2 regions of the Streptomyces sp. NPDC006335 genome follow, and region 2 is predicted to be linked to the other one. Evidence: riboswitches for the same ligand, from Rfam matches in the RefSeq annotation. Region 2 holds a riboswitch; the other holds the start of a gene.
What was found. Region 2 has a riboswitch for glycine ahead of gcvT (glycine cleavage system aminomethyltransferase GcvT). Riboswitches for the same ligand answer to the same signal wherever they lie in the genome.
Positions count from the first base shown of each region.

Region 1 (8,199 bases), on a different contig from region 2:
TTCGTCTTCGTCGAGGTCACCGTCCTGGACCCCTCCGAGTTCGAGGCGAGCCTGACCGTCCGCGGCGAGGTACTCCACGGGCGCTACCGCGTCCTGACGCTGGAGTCCTCCTCCATCCCGAACGCCCTGGCCGCGCTCCTCCTGCACGTCCGCGACATCACCGGCTGCACCCCCCACATCTACTTCGAGTGGACCGAGGGCAGCCCCTTCCACCACTTCCTGCGCTTCTTCCTCTTCGGCCAGGGCGAGGTCGCCCCCGTCACCCGAGAGGTCCTCCGCGAGGCGGAACCTGACCGCGCCCGCCGCCCCCGCGTCCACACCGGCTGACCCGCGCGCAACCGCGACCTTCCCCCGAGCGAACAATTCCCGGCGCAACGAAACGCAATGAAAAAGGGCCCCGCCGAAGCGGGGCCCTCCTCACGTCAGGTCAGTCGTCGTACGCGTCCAACGGCGGGCAGGAACACACCAGGTTCCGGTCACCGTAGGCCTGGTCGATCCGCCGCACCGGCGGCCAGTACTTGTCCGCGACCGAGACACCGCCCGGGAAGACGGCCTCCTCGCGCGTGTACGCGTGCTCCCACTCACCGCCGAGCGCCCCGGCGGTGTGCGGAGCGTTCCGCAGCGGGTTGTCGTCCGCGTCCCACTCCCCGGTGCCGACCTTCTCGATCTCCCCGCGAATGGCGATCATCGCCTCGCAGAACCGGTCGAGTTCGCTCAGGTCCTCGGACTCGGTCGGCTCGATCATCAGCGTCCCTGCCACCGGGAACGACATGGTCGGCGCGTGGAAGCCGTAGTCGATGAGCCGCTTGGCCACGTCGTCGACGCTCACCCCGGTCGCCTTGGTCAGCGGCCGCAGGTCGATGATGCACTCGTGCGCGACCAGCCCGCCGGGGCCGGTGTAGAGCACGGGGTAGTGCGGCTCCAGCCGCTTGGCGATGTAGTTGGCGGAGAGCACCGCCACCTGCGTGGCCCGCTTGAGCCCCTCACCGCCCATGAGCCGGACGTACGCCCAGGAGATCGGCAGGATGCCCGCGGAACCCCAGGGCGCGGCCGAGATCGGGCCCACGCCCGTGTCAGGACCGGCCTCGGGCTGCATCGGATGGTTCGGCAGATACGGCGCCAGGTGCGCCCGTACGCCGACCGGCCCGACACCAGGACCACCCCCACCATGCGGAATGCAGAAGGTCTTGTGCAGGTTCAGGTGCGAGACGTCACCGCCGAAGTGCCCCGGCTTGGCCAGTCCCACCAGCGCGTTGAGGTTGGCCCCGTCGACGTACACCTGTCCGCCGGCCTCGTGCACCTGCGCGCAGATGTCGGCGACGTGCTCCTCGAACACACCGTGCGTCGACGGATAGGTGATCATCAGCACGGACAGCTCGTCACGGTACTGTTCGATCTTGGCGCGCAGGTCCTCGACGTCGATCTCGCCGTCCCCGGCGGTCTTCACGACGACGACCTTCATGCCCGCCATCACGGCGCTGGCGGCGTTGGTCCCGTGCGCGGACGACGGGATCAGACACACGGTCCGCTGCTCGTCACCGTTCGCCCGGTGATACCCGCGTACGGCGAGCAACCCGGCCAGCTCACCCTGCGAACCGGCGTTGGGCTGGAGCGACACCTTGTCGTACCCGGTGACCTCGGCGAGCCGCTCCTCCAGCTCCCGGATCAGCGACAGATAGCCCCGCGCCTGCTCGGCGGGCGCGAAGGGGTGCAGCTGCCCGAACTCGGGCCAGGTGACCGGCTCCATCTCGGTGGTCGCGTTGAGCTTCATGGTGCAGGAGCCCAGCGGGATCATGCCGCGGTCGAGCGCGTAGTCGCGGTCGGCGAGCCGGCGCAGGTAGCGCAGCATCGCGGTCTCGGAGCGGTGCTGGTGGAAGACGGGGTGGGTGAGGAAGTCGTCGTCGCGCAGCAGCGCGTCCGGCAGCGCCTCCTCGGTGGCCGCGTCCAGCGCCTCGATGTCGGCCTCGACCCCGAAGGCGTTCCACACGGCGGCCACCTGGGCCCGCGCGGTGGTCTCGTCGCACGCGAAGGACACGTGGTCGGCGTCGACGAGGTGCAGGTTGACGCCGTTGCGCCGCGCCGCGGAGACGATCTCGGCGGCCTTCGCCGGCACCCGCACGGTGAGCGTGTCGAAGTAGGCGCCGTGCACGACCTCGACCCCGCCGGCGCGGAGCCCCGCCGCGAGGAGGTTGGCGTACCGGTGCGTCCGCCGCGCGATGCCCTTGAGCCCCTCGGGCCCGTGGTAGACGGCGTACATCCCGGCCATGACCGCGAGCAGCACCTGCGCGGTGCAGATGTTGCTGGTCGCCTTCTCCCGGCGGATGTGCTGCTCACGCGTCTGCAGCGCGAGCCGGTAGGCCTTGTTGCCGTCGGCGTCCACGGACACGCCCACGAGCCGCCCGGGCAGGCTCCTGGCGAACTTCTCCTGGACGGCCATGTATCCGGCGTGCGGCCCGCCGAAGCCCATCGGCACGCCGAACCGCTGCGTGGTCCCGACCGCGATGTCCGCCCCGAGCTCGCCCGGTGACTTCAGCAGGGTCAGCGCGAGCAGGTCGGCGGCGACGGTCACGAGCGCGCCGAGCTCGTGGGCCTGGTCGATGAGCGGCTTGATGTCCCGCACGACACCGGAGGCGCCGGGGTACTGGACGAGCACTCCGTTGATCTCACGCCCGGCGACCTCGGCCGGGATCCCGTCGCTGAGGTCGGCGACCACGACCTCGAGGCCGGTCGGCTCGGCACGGGTCTCGATCACGGCGATGGTCTGCGGCAGCGCGTCGGCGTCGACGAGGAAGAGCCCCTTCTTGTTCTTCCCCATCCGACGGGACAGCGCCATGGCCTCGGCCGCCGCGGTCCCCTCGTCGAGCAGCGAGGCACCGGAGGTCGGCAGCCCGGTGAGGTCCGCGACCACGGTCTGGAAGTTGAGAAGGGCCTCGAGCCGCCCCTGCGAGATCTCCGGCTGGTACGGCGTGTAGGCCGTGTACCAGGCCGGGTTCTCCATGACGTTGCGCAGGATGACGGGCGGGGTGAAGGTGCCGTAGTACCCGAGCCCGATCATGGAGTCGAGCACCTGGTTCCGGTCGGCCAGCGACCGCAGCTCGGCCAGCACCTCGGCCTCGGTGCGCGCACCGGGCAGGTCCAGCGCATCGGCGTTCTTGATCACATCCGGCACCGCGGCGGCGGTGAGCTCGTCCAGCGAGCCGTAGCCGACCTGCGCGAGCATCTTGGCGCAAGCCTCGTGATCAGGGCCGATGTGACGCTGCTCGAAGGGAATGCCCTGTTCGAGCTCGGAGAGCGGAATGCGGTGGGCGGTCATTGCGGAGGCCTCCTGGTCTGACGCGACCTTCGAGGGGTACCCCGGCACGGGTACCCCGACGGCCTCCCCCTCTGTCATCTCGACCTGAGAGCTTCACCGGCCGCCCGAAGGCCACCGGCTTTCACCGTCGGTGAGAGCGGAAGCCGTCGACACCCGCCCTGCTTTCCAGAGTGACCTCGTCCGTGCGGTACGTGAGCCTGAGAGATTCCGGGGAGGATTTGCTCCTTCGGCGCCTCCGATGGTGTCTGGAGGACTCTCCCGCACGGGGTCAGCAGCCGTTCGCAAGCCTACCAGCGAGGTCCCCGCACGAGTCTTCGAGTGGCCGCACACCCCGATGTGCTCTTTCGTAGTGCTTACGACCGCTTCGGATGAGTTGCGACCAAGTGGAGGGCACGTGCAGACCGACATCGATCCGCGCAACCTGATCGGCCGCAAGGCGTTCGACCGCAACGGCACCAAGATCGGCACCGTCGACGAGGTCTACCTCGACGACGCGACGGGCGTACCGGAATGGGCCGCCATACGCACCGGCCTCTTCTCCCGCGACGCCTTCGTCCCCCTGGAGCCCAGCGAACTGGTCGACGGCTCGCTGCACGTCCCCTTCGACCGCACCCTCATCAAGGAAGCCCCCGACTTCGGCGTGGGCCGCCACCTCTCCCCCGACCAGGAACTCCAGCTCTACCACCACTACGGCCTCGACGTGGCGGCACCCCCCACCTTCCCGGACCGCGACTTCGGCAAGCTGGCAGGCACGGAGGACGTGGAGGCCTGACCTCCCCCGCGCCCTACGCCCGCAACACCGCCGCCCCCAACGGAACCGAAGCCGACGCCCCGACCAGCACGCTCGGGCCCTACATACCGTCGGCCCTACAACGGCGCCGAACCCGGCAACACAGCCACCACCCCGCGCCACGCCCTCCACCCCCGTCGGCCCCACAACGCGGCCGAAGTCGGCGACACAGCCAGCACCCCCGCGCCCCTCCGCCCGCAACCACACCCACGCCGACCCACGGGGCTCCCTGCAACCCAGTCGGCCGACCGGCGCCACAGCCACGCCCCCGCCACTCGCGCGCCCGCTCCCCCTCGCCCCTCCCACGCTCCACGGCGCCCCGCCAACGACCCTCACCACCCCCGCCGGAGGTCTACGCCCCGCTGACGTCCTACACACCTCGCCCCCCACCAACCCGCCGAACGTCCCCCACGCCTCGCAGCCCACCCGTCCCAGCCGCCCCACCACCCCAACCGTCCGGCACCCCACCGAGCCCCGCCACAACGCCACCACCCACCACCCACCACGGCCCCGCCTCCCGCCGACGGCGCTCAACCCCTACAGGAGCCACCCGCATCCGACAACGAATCCGTCACGGGTGGAATCCGTCACGGGTGGTGCTGTGGGAACCCATCACCTCAACCAACGGCAACGGCTCAGCCACCTCCAGCGCAGGGTCATCGACAAGAAACGTCCGCACCCGCCCCGGCTCCGAATCCGGCGTCTCGAACCGCACGGTCACCCGCCCCAGCCCACTCCCCTGCACCCACCCGTGCCCGTACTCGGCATGCCGCACGTCATGCCCCGCGACCCACCGCCGCTCGACGACCACATCCCGTTCCGCCGCAACAGGGACGTCATCGGCCACCTCCTCGACGGCATGGTCCGCCCCCACCCCCGCGGCCTGGGCGAACAGATCCTCCTGAGTGAAGTCGGCAAGCCCGGAAACCCCCACCCCCAACAACCGCACACCGCCCGTGGAGTCCACCCCCTCCAGCAACCGCAACGCGGCCTCCCGCACCACGGCGGGATCATCCGTGGGCCCCCGCAGCGTCTCGGACCGCGTCAACGTGGAGAAGTCGTACCGCCGCACCTTCAGCACGATCGTCCGCCCCGACAACCCGGCCTCCCGCAACCTCCGCACACACCGGTCCGCCAGCCGCTGCACCTCGAGCCCCACTCGGACCCGGTCGTGGATGTCCACGTCGTAGGTGTCCTCCACCGACACCGACTTCGCCTCCCGCTCCGCCACCACGGCCCGCTCGTCCCGCGCCAGCGCCATGGCGTACAGCCCGTGCCCGTGCGCCTTTCCGAGCAGCCGTACGAGCTCGTCCTCCCCCGCCTCGACGATCTCGTCGACCGTGTGGATCCCGGCCCGCCGCAGATGGTCCCCGGTCGCCGGCCCCACCCCGGGCAGCGTCCGCACCGACATCGGCCCGAGCAGCGCCCGCTCGGTGCCAGGCTCGATCACCACCAGCCCGTCCGGCTTGGCCTGCTCGGAGGCGATCTTCGCGAGCATCTTGGACGCGGCCAGCCCCACCGACCCCGTGAGCCCCGTGACGGCCCGTATGTCGGCCCGCAGCTTCGCCCCGACCAGTCGCGCCGACGCCTCGTCCCAGGCCGTCCCCCCGGCCTCCAGATCCACGAACGCCTCGTCCAGGCTCAGTGGCTCCACCAGCGGCGACAGCTCCCGCAGCAGCCCCATCACCTGCTCGCTGATCGCCTTGTAGAACGCGAAGCGCGGCACGAGGTACGCGGCGTTCGGCGCGAGCCGTCTCGCCTGGGCCATGGGCATCGCCGAGTGCACCCCGAACACCCGGGCCTCGTAGGACGCGGTGGCCACCACGCCCCGCGGCCCCAGCCCGCCCACGACGACGGCCTTCCCGCGCAGACTCGGCTTGGACGCCTGCTCCGCCGAGGCGTAGAAGGCATCCATGTCGAGATGCAGGATCGTGGGCGCTTTTCTCACATGTCCGATGCTGCCCTACGCCACTGACAATGCCCCGCCGAGGAACGCGGGACCGGCCTCAGACCGCCTTGTTGCGGCGCCTGGCCAGCTCGTCGGCGGGGTTGTGCCCCACGAGCGTCTCCCCGGTGTCGATGCGCTCGCCGTGCAGCTGCGACAGGGCGCTCTCGACATCCCGCCACACGACCCCCACGGCGATCCCGAAGATGCCCTGGCCGCCCTGGAGCAGCGCGTGGACCTCGTCGGGCGAGGTGCACTCGTAGACCGTGGCCCCGTCGCTCATGAGCGTCATGCGCTCCAGATCCTGGAAACCGCGCTCCCGCAGGTGCTGGACCGTGGTGCGGATGTTCTGCAGCGACACACCGGTGTCGAGGAACCGCTTGACGATCTTCAGGACGACGACGTCCCGAAAGCTGTAGAGCCGCTGCGTCCCCGACCCGTAGGCGGGCCGCACGCTCGGCTCCACGAGCCCGGTGCGCGCCCAGTAGTCGAGTTGTCGGTAGGTGATGCCGGCCGCCGCGCACGCGGTAGGACCGCGGTAGCCGATCTGCTCGGACGCCATGGACGTCGCCCCTCCGCCGCTCGGCACGGCCGCCGGTCGCTGGAGAGCGTGATCGGCCGCGCTGCCGTGCTGGGGGTCCCCCCAAGCCGCACGCAGTTGAGAGCCTGGGGGAGGGTACGGACCGCTCGCCCCGAGACTCCGTCCGGGGGCACCCCCAGCCGTACCGTCGCCGCTGCTTCTCACGCCGACCTCCGTCCTTGACCTGCCTTCTCGACGGTAGGCAGTCACCAGGGGTGCGTCAACGATCGCCACACTCGGCACGCCGAGTGATAATCACCCAAGGAGTGGTTTGCCGTACCCCACCGCGGGGAAAGGCTAGCCGAATGCGCTCCGAGCGGGCCGCAGGACGCACTCACGCGCCGGTGGCAAATGCCGGCATTTCCGTGACGATCGGACACGGCCGAACCGTCACGGACCACTGGTCCGCCGACTCGGCCGTATCCGCCTCACTGACTGCTGGTGCCGAAGTCCTCGGGGGAGATCTGGTCGAGGAACTCGCGGAACTTCTCCACTTCGTCCTCCTGCTCGTCCGGGATCGCGATACCGGCGTCGTCGAGCACACCGTCGCTGCCGTAGATCGGCGTCCCGGTGCGCAGCGCCAGCGCTATGGCGTCGGACGGCCGCGCGCTCACCTCGACCCCGCTGGCGAAGACCAGCTCCGCATAGAAGACGCCCTCACGCAGGTCCGTGATGCGTACCTCGGTGAGCTCCTGGCCGACCGCCTCCAGCACGTCCTTGAACAGGTCGTGGGTCAGCGGTCGTGCGGGGGCCATGCCCTGCTGCGCGAAGGCGATCGCCGTCGCCTCCCCCGGCCCGATCCAGATGGGGAGGTAGCGGTCGCCTCCCACTTCACGCAGGAGCACGATCGGTTGGTTGGAGGGCATTTCGACCCGGACACCTACGACATCGAGCTCGTTCACACAGCAACCCTAGGCCGTGCCCGGGACGTTTGGGTAGTCGGGCAGGAAACGGGTGACGATCCGGGGCCCGGTGCGCCTCAGGGCAGGCGTACGCCGAGCGCGGTCTGTACAAGTGCCGAGTGCAGCTTCACCGTGAGCCCCGCGAGTTCCTTGGCGCGGGCTTCCGCGTGTGCGCGGGTCTGCGGGTTGCGGTGGCGCTTCAGCGGGGCGACCACCTGGTCCACGAGCCCTGCCTCACGGTCGGCGGCCGCCTTCATCGCCCGCAGGTGCCGCGGCTCGATCCCGAACCGCCCGAGCTCCACCACGAGCGCGGCCACGGTCACCGCCTCGGCGTCGTAGGCCCCGTCCGGCAGCGGTGTGATGAGCCCGTACGACTCCCACTCCGCCAGGTCCGACTCGGCGATCTCGGCGGCGGCGAGCAGCTCGGCCCGGCCGATCCTGGCCGCGGTCGGGCCCTCGGAGACCTCCAGGACCGTTTCTCCGTCCCGCTGGCGGCCCACCGTGGGCAGCGCGACGGCCTCACCGCGCTCCATGGCGTCCAGGTGCTCACGGATCACCTTGAGCGGCAGATAGTGGTCCCGCTGCATCCTCAGGACATGGCCGAGGCGCTCGACGTCCCGGTTGCTGAACTTGCGGTACCCGGAGGGGGTCCGCTGCGGTTCGATGAGG
Region 1 covers NZ_JBEXQX010000015.1:214,830-223,028, forward strand. The annotation lists gene ABZ098_RS33565 (amino acid transporter) at 1-327, shown strand, start outside; gene gcvP (aminomethyl-transferring glycine dehydrogenase) at 428-3,313, opposite strand; glycine riboswitch at 3,489-3,584, opposite strand; gene ABZ098_RS33575 (PRC-barrel domain-containing protein) at 3,708-4,085, shown strand; gene ABZ098_RS33580 (DNA polymerase IV) at 4,675-6,051, opposite strand; gene ABZ098_RS33585 (MerR family transcriptional regulator) at 6,110-6,793, opposite strand; gene ABZ098_RS33590 (bifunctional nuclease family protein) at 7,057-7,530, opposite strand; gene ABZ098_RS33595 (MerR family transcriptional regulator) at 7,608-8,199, opposite strand, start outside.
Region 1: it holds a riboswitch for glycine, as region 2 does, so the genes downstream of both, gcvP (aminomethyl-transferring glycine dehydrogenase) here and gcvT (glycine cleavage system aminomethyltransferase GcvT) in region 2, are expected to answer to the same signal.

Region 2 (8,199 bases):
TCCCGATGGCGCCCGCGGCGAGCAGGAAGCGGACCACGCCGTCCTCGTCCGCGCCGGGAACGAAGTTCATGTAGTAGTGCAGGACCGCGGGGATGATGCCGGCCGCGCCGTTCGTCGGGGCGGTCACCACCCGGCCGCCGGCCGCGTTCTCCTCGTTGACCGCCATCGCGTACAGCGTGATCCACTCCATGGAGTGGGCCAACGCGTCGCCCTCCGCCCGCAGTTGGCGGGCCGTCATGGCGGCCCGCCGACGCACCCGCAGACCGCCGGGCAGGATGCCCTCCTGCGACATGCCCCGGGACACACAGGCCTGCATCACCCGCCAGATCTCCAGCAGCCCGGCCCGGATCTCGTCCTCGGTGCGCCAGGCCCGCTCGTTCTCCAGCATCAGGGAGGAGATCGACAGGCCGGTCTCCTTGGTCAGGCGCAGCAGCTCGTCACCCGTGCGGAAGGGGTACTTCAGCACCGTGTCGTCGAGCTTGATGCGGTCCTCGCCGACCGCGTCCTCGTCCACGACGAAGCCGCCGCCCACCGAGTAGTACGTCTTCGACAGGAGCTCGGCGCCCGAGGCGTCGTACGCCCACACCGTCATACCGTTCGCGTGGTACGGGAGGGCTTTACGGCGGTGCAGCACCAGGTCGTCGTCGAAGGAGAAGGGGATCTCGTGCTCGCCGAGCAGCCTCAGCAGACCCGCGGCCTTGATCGCCGCCACCCGGTCGTCCGCGCCCTCCACGTCGACCGTACGAGGAGAGGCACCCTCCAGGCCGAGCAGCACCGCCTTCGGGGTGCCGTGGCCGTGGCCGGTCGCGCCGAGGGAGCCGTACAACTCGCAGCGGACCGAGGCGACGGCCGGCAGCAGGTCCTCGTTGCGCAGGCGGCGGGCGAACATGCGGGCCGCGCGCATCGGGCCGACCGTGTGGGAGCTCGACGGGCCGATGCCGATCGAGAACAGGTCGAAGACCGAGATGGCCACGGGAACTCCTTCACAAAGGGTGGGGGCACACGTCGTCGGGTGCCCCCACCGTGGAACTGCTCGAACTACTTGTTCAGGCCGGGGTACAGCGGGTGCTTGTCGGCCAGGGCCTTGACCCGGGCCTTCAGCGACTCCACGTCGTAGGACGGCTTCAGCGCCGAAGCGATCACGTCCGCGACCTCGGCGAAGTCCTCGGCCGTGAAGCCGCGGGTGGCCAGGGCGGGCGTGCCGATCCTGAGGCCCGACGTCACCATCGGCGGGCGCGGGTCGTTCGGGACGGCGTTGCGGTTGACCGTGATGCCGACCTCGTGGAGACGGTCCTCGGCCTGCTTGCCGTCCAGCTCGGACTCGCGCAGGTCGACGAGGATGAGGTGCACGTCGGTGCCGCCGGAGAGCACGTTGACCCCGGCCTCCCGGGCGTCGTCGGCCGTCAGACGCTCGGCGAGGATGCGCGCACCGTCCACCGTACGCCGTTGGCGCTCCTTGAACTCCTCCGAGGCCGCGACCTTGAAGGACACCGCCTTCGCCGCGATCACGTGCTCCAGGGGGCCGCCCTGGAAGCCCGGGAAGACGGAGGAGTTCAGCTTCTTCGCGAACTCCTGCTTGGCGAGGATGATCCCGCCGCGCGGGCCGCCCAGCGTCTTGTGGGTGGTGGAGGTGACCACGTCCGCGTACTCGACGGGGTTCGGGTGCAGCCCCGCGGCCACCAGGCCCGCGAAGTGCGCCATGTCGACCCACAGGTACGCCTCGACCTCGTCGGCGATCCGGCGGAACTCCGCGAAGTCCAGCTGCCGCGGGTAGGCGGACCAGCCCGCGATGATCACCTTGGGCCGGTGCTCCTTGGCGAGCTTCTCCAGCTCGGCCATGTCGACGAGACCCGATTCGTCGACGTGGTAGGCGACGACATTGAACTGCTTGCCGGAGAAGTTCAGCCGCATCCCGTGGGTCAGGTGACCCCCGTGCGCCAGGTCCAGGCCCAGGATCGTGTCGCCGGGCTGGGCCAGCGCGAACAGCGCGGCCTGGTTGGCGGAGGCACCGGAGTGGGGCTGCACGTTGGCGTACTCGGCGCCGAACAGCTCCTTGAGCCGGTCGATCGCGATCTGCTCGGCCACGTCGACGTGCTCGCAACCGCCGTAGTAGCGGCGGCCCGGGTAGCCCTCGGCGTACTTGTTGGTCAGGACCGAGCCCTGCGCCTCCATGACCGCGAGCGGAGCGAAGTTCTCCGAGGCGATCATCTCGAGGGTGGACTGCTGCCGGTCCAGCTCGGCGTCGACCGCGGCGGCGATCTCCGGGTCGAGCTCGTGCAGGGGCGTGTTCAGTGCGGACATCAGGTGCGGACTCCTCAGCCGGCGGAAAAGGCGGTGTACTCGTCGGCGGAGAGCAGGTCGGCCGGCTCCTCCGAGACGCGTACCTTGAACAGCCAGCCGCCCTCGAAGGGGGCGGAGTTCACCAGTGCCGGGTCGCTGACGACGTCCTCGTTGACCTCGGTGACCTCACCGGAGACGGGGGAGTACAGGTCGCTGACCGACTTGGTCGACTCCAGCTCGCCGCAGGTCTCGCCCGCGGTCACCGTGTCACCGACCTCGGGGAGCTGGACGAAGACGACATCGCCGAGCGCGTTGGCCGCGTGCTCCGTGATGCCGACCGTCGAGACGCCGTCCTCGGCGCCCGACAGCCACTCGTGCTCCTTGCTGTAACGCAGCTGCTGGGGGTTGCTCATGGCCTGAATTCTCCTGTACGCGGGGGAGTGCTGATGAAGGGGGGACTGCGGAAGGCGTGCGTGAGCAGCGACTCTGTGCCCAGCATCACTTACGGCGGCTACTTCTGGCGCTTGTAGAACGGCAGCGCCACGACCTCGTACGGCTCGTGGCTGCCCCGGATGTCGACACCGACCCCGGCCGTGCCCGGCGTCGCGTGCGCGGCGTCGACGTACGCCATCGCGATCGGCTTGCCCAGCGTGGGGGAGGGGGCGCCGGAGGTGACCTCGCCGATCACCTCACCGGCCGCGACGACCGCGTACCCGGCACGCGGGACGCGACGCCCCTCGGCGACCAGTCCGACGAGGACGCGCGGGGGGTTCTCGTCGGCCCGGGCGGCGGCCTCCTGAAGCGCCGCGCGGCCCACGAAGTCGCCCTCCTTGTCGAACTTCACGACCCGCCCGAGCCCGGCGTCGAAGGGGGTCAGCTCGCGGGACAGCTCGTGCCCGTAGAGCGGCATGCCCGCCTCCAGGCGCAGCGTGTCCCGGCAGGACAGCCCGCAGGGGACCAGGCCGACGCCCTCGCCGGCCTTGGTCAGCGCCTGCCACAGCTCGACCGCGTGCTCCGGCTTCACGAACAGCTCGAAGCCGTCCTCGCCGGTGTACCCGGTGCGCGCGATCAGCGCGGGCACCCCGGCGACCGTGCCCGGCAGACCGGCGTAGTACTTGAGCCCGTCGAGGTCCGCGTCGGTCACCGACGCGAGGATCCCGGGGGACTTTGGCCCCTGTACGGCGATCAGGGCGTAGGCGTCCCGGTCGTCGCGCACCTCGGCGTCGAAGCCGGCCGCGCGCTCGGTCAGCGCGTCGAGGACGATCTGGGCGTTGGAGGCGTTGGCGACGACCATGAACTCGGTCTCGCCGAGCCGGTAGACGATCAGGTCGTCCAGGATGCCGCCGTCTTCCTGGCAGATCATGGTGTAGCGGGCCCGGCCGACACCGACCGAGGCGATGTTGCCGACGAGGGCGAAGTTCAGCAGCGCGGCGGCCTGCGGCCCGGTCACGGTGATCTCGCCCATGTGGGAGAGGTCGAAGAGCCCGGCCTTCGTGCGCACCGCGTTGTGCTCGTCGCGCTCGGAGCCGTAGCGCAGGGGCATGTCCCAGCCGGCGAAGTCGGTCATCGTGGCGCCGAGGGAGCGGTGCAGGGCGTCGAGCGCGGTGTGCCGGGGTGCAGAACTGGTCATCGGACGTCGTCTCCAGAATCCAAGGCATGACAGGCGAGGGCGTTCCTCCCCATCTGTCATCGGAACCTGAGAGGTTCGCCCTGATCACGAAGTGACCTCGGGCTTGCACCGTGGGTGGGGCCGCCGACGTCGGCGGCCCGCTTTTCAGATGTGCCTCGCCCGCGCGGTAACGGGGCCTGAGAGATTCAAGGGAGGGACTTGCTCCTTCGGCGCCCGGGTACACGTACCCGGGACTCTCCCGCGCGGATTCAAGCGGCCGGTATGCAGTTGGCGCCGACATCATTGCACGCATCGCAGGCCGAGGGCAGGGCAGCGTCCCGCCCTCCCCTTCGTAACCGGCTTGTGGCGGTACGCGTACAGAAACGCGAGAGATCGTCCATTACCTTCTCTTTACGCTCGGTGGGGAGGGGAACCCCGACCCCGGAGGAGGACGATGACGGTGAACAGGACCAGGGCGTACGCGACGACCTCGGGGCTCGCGCTGCCCGAGCAGCCCGCGGCCCCGGCCGTCGAGGCCCGCGGCACCCGCCCGGTCGTCCGGGACCTGCGCGACCGTGCCGGGCGCGGTCCGCACGCCCTGCTCTTCCGCCCGGGGGACCTCGTCGTCATCACCGGTCTGCCCGGCAGCGGCAAGTCCACGCTGATGAAGCGTGCGGTGACGGGGATACGGATCGACTCCCAGGACACCCGCGACCGTTGGGACGCCAAGCTGTCCCGCTTACTGCCGTACGCCGTCTACCGCCCCCTGGTCCGGCTCGCGCACTACGCGGCCCTGCGCCGCGCCCTGCGCTCCGGCGAGGGGGTCGTGGTGCACGACTGCGGGACGCAGGCCTGGGTGCGGGGCTGGCTGGCCCGGGAGGCCCGGCGCCGGGGCGGCACCCTGCACCTGCTGCTGCTCGACGTCACGGCGGACACCGCGCTGGAGGGCCAGCGCGAGCGCGGCCGGGGGGTCTCGCGGTACGCCTTCCTGCGGCACCGGGGGGCGGCCGCCCGACTGATCCGCTCCGTGGAGCGCGGCGATTTGCCCCCGGGCTGCGGCTCGGCGGTGCTGATCGACCGGGACGCGGCGAACGTGCTGCTGCGGATCGGGTTCACCGGCTGAGCCGTGCGGGTTCCCCGGGCCGAGCCACCTGTGTGCCGCACCCGCTAGCCTTTCAGCCACATCAACAGCGGTTCACAGCAGGCGGTCAGACAGATGGACTTCCCGGCGGATCTCCCCGCGGACTTTCCAGGGCAGGCGCACCCGCACCCCCATCCGCACGGCGGATGGCCCGGCAACGAGCTGGAGGAGGTGCTCTCGGCCTCCCTCGGCATGCCCTCGGCGGGCGGCCGGATCATCGAGGTGCTCGGCCGCAGCTTCGTCTGGATCCCCCTGCCGAACGGCGGCGGCCCGCACAGCGGGCCCCTCGACCTGCCCACCCTGGAGATCGAGGGCCAGGCGTTCGTCCCGGTCTTCAGCTCCGAGGAGCAGTTCCGCCAGGTCGTCGGCAGCCATCTGTCGTACACCATCGCCCCGGCGGTCGAGTTCGCCCGCGGGCTGCCCCCGCACGTGGGCATCGCGGTGAACCCCGACGGCGTGGTCGGCGTCCCCCTCCCGCCCGCCGCCGTCGCCGACCTCTGCCGGGTGGGCCGCACCCCGCTGGACGGGCCCAACACCGGTGGCCGGGTCAAGCTCTACGAGCCGGACTGGCAGGACGACCCGGTCGACTTCCTGGCCGCCGCGTCCGCCGAGTTCGAGGCCACGGGGGTGGTCCGCACCGCCCGCCGCTGCCTGGCCGCCATCGAGACCGCCGACCCGGTCATGTTCGTGGGCGTGGAGCTCTCCCAGTGGGAGGGCGACCTGCGCACCCTGCCGATGGACGCCCTCGGCCGGGCCCTGGGACGGACCCCGGTGCCGTGGCCGGTCAACCTGGTCCTGCTGGACGTGGCGGACGACCCGGTGGGCCACTGGATGCGCGGACAGGTACGGCCCTTCTACACGCAGGGCTAGCCCAACCCGCCGAGGGGCGCGGGGCACAACTGCGCGACAAGCAACGGACGCCGCACCCGCCGACGACACACGGGTCCCGAGCTCGTGGGCGCTTAAGCTGGTTTCATACTCGGGGCAACTTCCAAGAAGGGCGATACGACGTGAGCGCCAGCGGCACCGCGACCGGCACGGTCGAGCACATGCTGCGCCAGGTGACCCCCGGGCGCTACGACGCATACGAGGCACTGCTGCGCGCCCTCGCGACCCCGAACAACGGCCAGATCTGGATGCTCCTGTGGCACGGCCAGGCCGGGTCCCCGGACGCCCAGTACGGAAACATGGAGGTCGACGGCTACGGCTACGCCCCCTGTGTGACCTCGGCCCAGGAGCTGAGCGCCAGTGGCTGGAACCGTTCGTACGAAGTGGTCGACGGCATCGACGTGGCCCGCACGCTCTACCCCGACCACTACGGCCTCTGGCTCAACCCGCACGCCCCCGGCGGCGGGGTCGGCATCCCCTGGCTCGACCTGCGCCGCATCGCGACCGGCCTGGAGCGCCAGCCCGCGGGGCCGCTCAGGCTGTCGGAACCCGGCATCGAGGTCCCCCAGTTCTACGCCCTGCTGGTGCAGAACGCCCACCGCACCCCGGCGGTCCGCTCGCTGCGCCGTGCCTGGGTCCAGCCGGCGCTCGGGGCGCCGTATCTCGCCATCGGTCTGGACGTGTACGACACCAGCCCCTCGGCGGTGGACTCGGTGCGCGCGATGATGCAGCAGTCCATCGGCGCCGTCCCGGAGGGGCTGCCGGTGTCGACCGTGGCGATGTCCGACGAGTACGACCCGGTGGCGCTGTGGATGCGCGCCGGTGCTCGTCCGTTCTACGACCGCGAGGCCCACGGATCCCCGGCCCAGGCGCCGGCGGCCGGGTACGGCTACCCGCCGGCCCGTGGCGGTTACTGAGAGCGATGACCACCCGTTCGGCTCGTTTACGTAACAGCCACATTTCTTCGCGCGTAGATACCGGCGGATCATCACGAACGTCGCCTATTGTGCCGTTTTGTCCCAACTGACATGCGTCCGAGGGGCGTTACCCGCTGTTCGGATAACGGAATCCCTCGTACTGCATCACGGTTACGCATACTTTCTTCGCCAGGCCTGGCGGGTGATCGCAGCGAAGCTGAAGACTCCCCAGGCAGACGCAGGATCAGCCGATCCTGTGAGCTGAGCAAGTCGACAAAGCCGTAATCCACGGCAGGTGTAGGCCGGTCACCACCGGCGAGAGGGGTCGGGTCACTGTGACCGCACCGATCGAGACCACCGGGGCGCAGGCCGAGGCGCAGCCGGAGGCTGTCCTCGTCGGCGCCGACAAGGGGCAGATCGAGGGCCGTTCCCTGGGGCAGATCGCCTGGTCCCGGTTCAAGAAGGACAAGGTGGCGGTCGCCGGTGGTGTGATCGTCATCCTGCTGATCCTGCTCGCGGTGCTCTCCCGGCCCATCCAGGCCATGTTCGGCCTGGACCCGAACGCCCTGCACCAGGATCTGATCGACCCGAACACCTCGCTGCCCAAGGGCGACTTCGGCGGCATGAGCTGGGACCACCCGCTCGGTGTGGAGCCGAAGTTCGGCCGCGACATCGCCACCCGCATCCTCGAGGGCTCCTGGGTCTCACTGGTCGTCGCCTTCGGCGCCACGATCCTGTCCAACACGATCGGCGCCGTGCTCGGCGTGGTCGCCGGCTACTACGGCGGCCGGGTCGACACGATCATCAGCCGGCTGATGGACACCTTCCTGGCGTTCCCCCTGCTGCTGTTCGCCATCGCCATCTCGGCCACGCTCCAGGGCGGTGCCTTCGGGCTGGAGGGTCTGCCGCTGCACATCAGCGTGCTGATCTTCGTCATCGGTTTCTTCAACTGGCCCTACCTGGGCCGCATCGTGCGCGGTCAGACGCTGGCCCTGCGTGAGCGGGAGTTCGTCGACGCCTCGCGCGGGATGGGGGCCAAGGGCCCGTACATCCTCTTCCGGGAACTGCTGCCGAACCTCGTCGGCCCGATCATCGTCTACTCGACGCTGCTCATCCCGACCAACATCCTCTTCGAGGCTTCGCTGAGCTTCCTCGGCGTCGGCATCCAGCCTCCCCAGGCCTCCTGGGGCGGCATGCTCAACCAGGCCGTCGACTTCTACCAGGTCGACCCGCAGTTCATGATCGTGCCTGGTCTGGCCATCTTCGTGACCGTCCTGGCGTTCAACCTGCTCGGTGACGGTCTCCGCGACGCTCTCGACCCCCGCAGCCGCTGACCCGCGACCGCGGTGAGAGTCCACAAGATT
Region 2 covers NZ_JBEXQX010000008.1:331,836-340,034, reverse strand. The annotation lists gene ABZ098_RS24045 (L-serine ammonia-lyase) at 1-973, opposite strand, end outside; gene glyA (serine hydroxymethyltransferase) at 1,039-2,301, opposite strand; gene gcvH (glycine cleavage system protein GcvH) at 2,316-2,693, opposite strand; gene gcvT (glycine cleavage system aminomethyltransferase GcvT) at 2,792-3,910, opposite strand; glycine riboswitch at 4,065-4,161, opposite strand; gene ABZ098_RS24025 (AAA family ATPase) at 4,344-5,012, shown strand; gene ABZ098_RS24020 (enhanced serine sensitivity protein SseB) at 5,106-5,900, shown strand; gene ABZ098_RS24015 (enhanced serine sensitivity protein SseB C-terminal domain-containing protein) at 6,041-6,835, shown strand; gene ABZ098_RS24010 (ABC transporter permease) at 7,171-8,169, shown strand.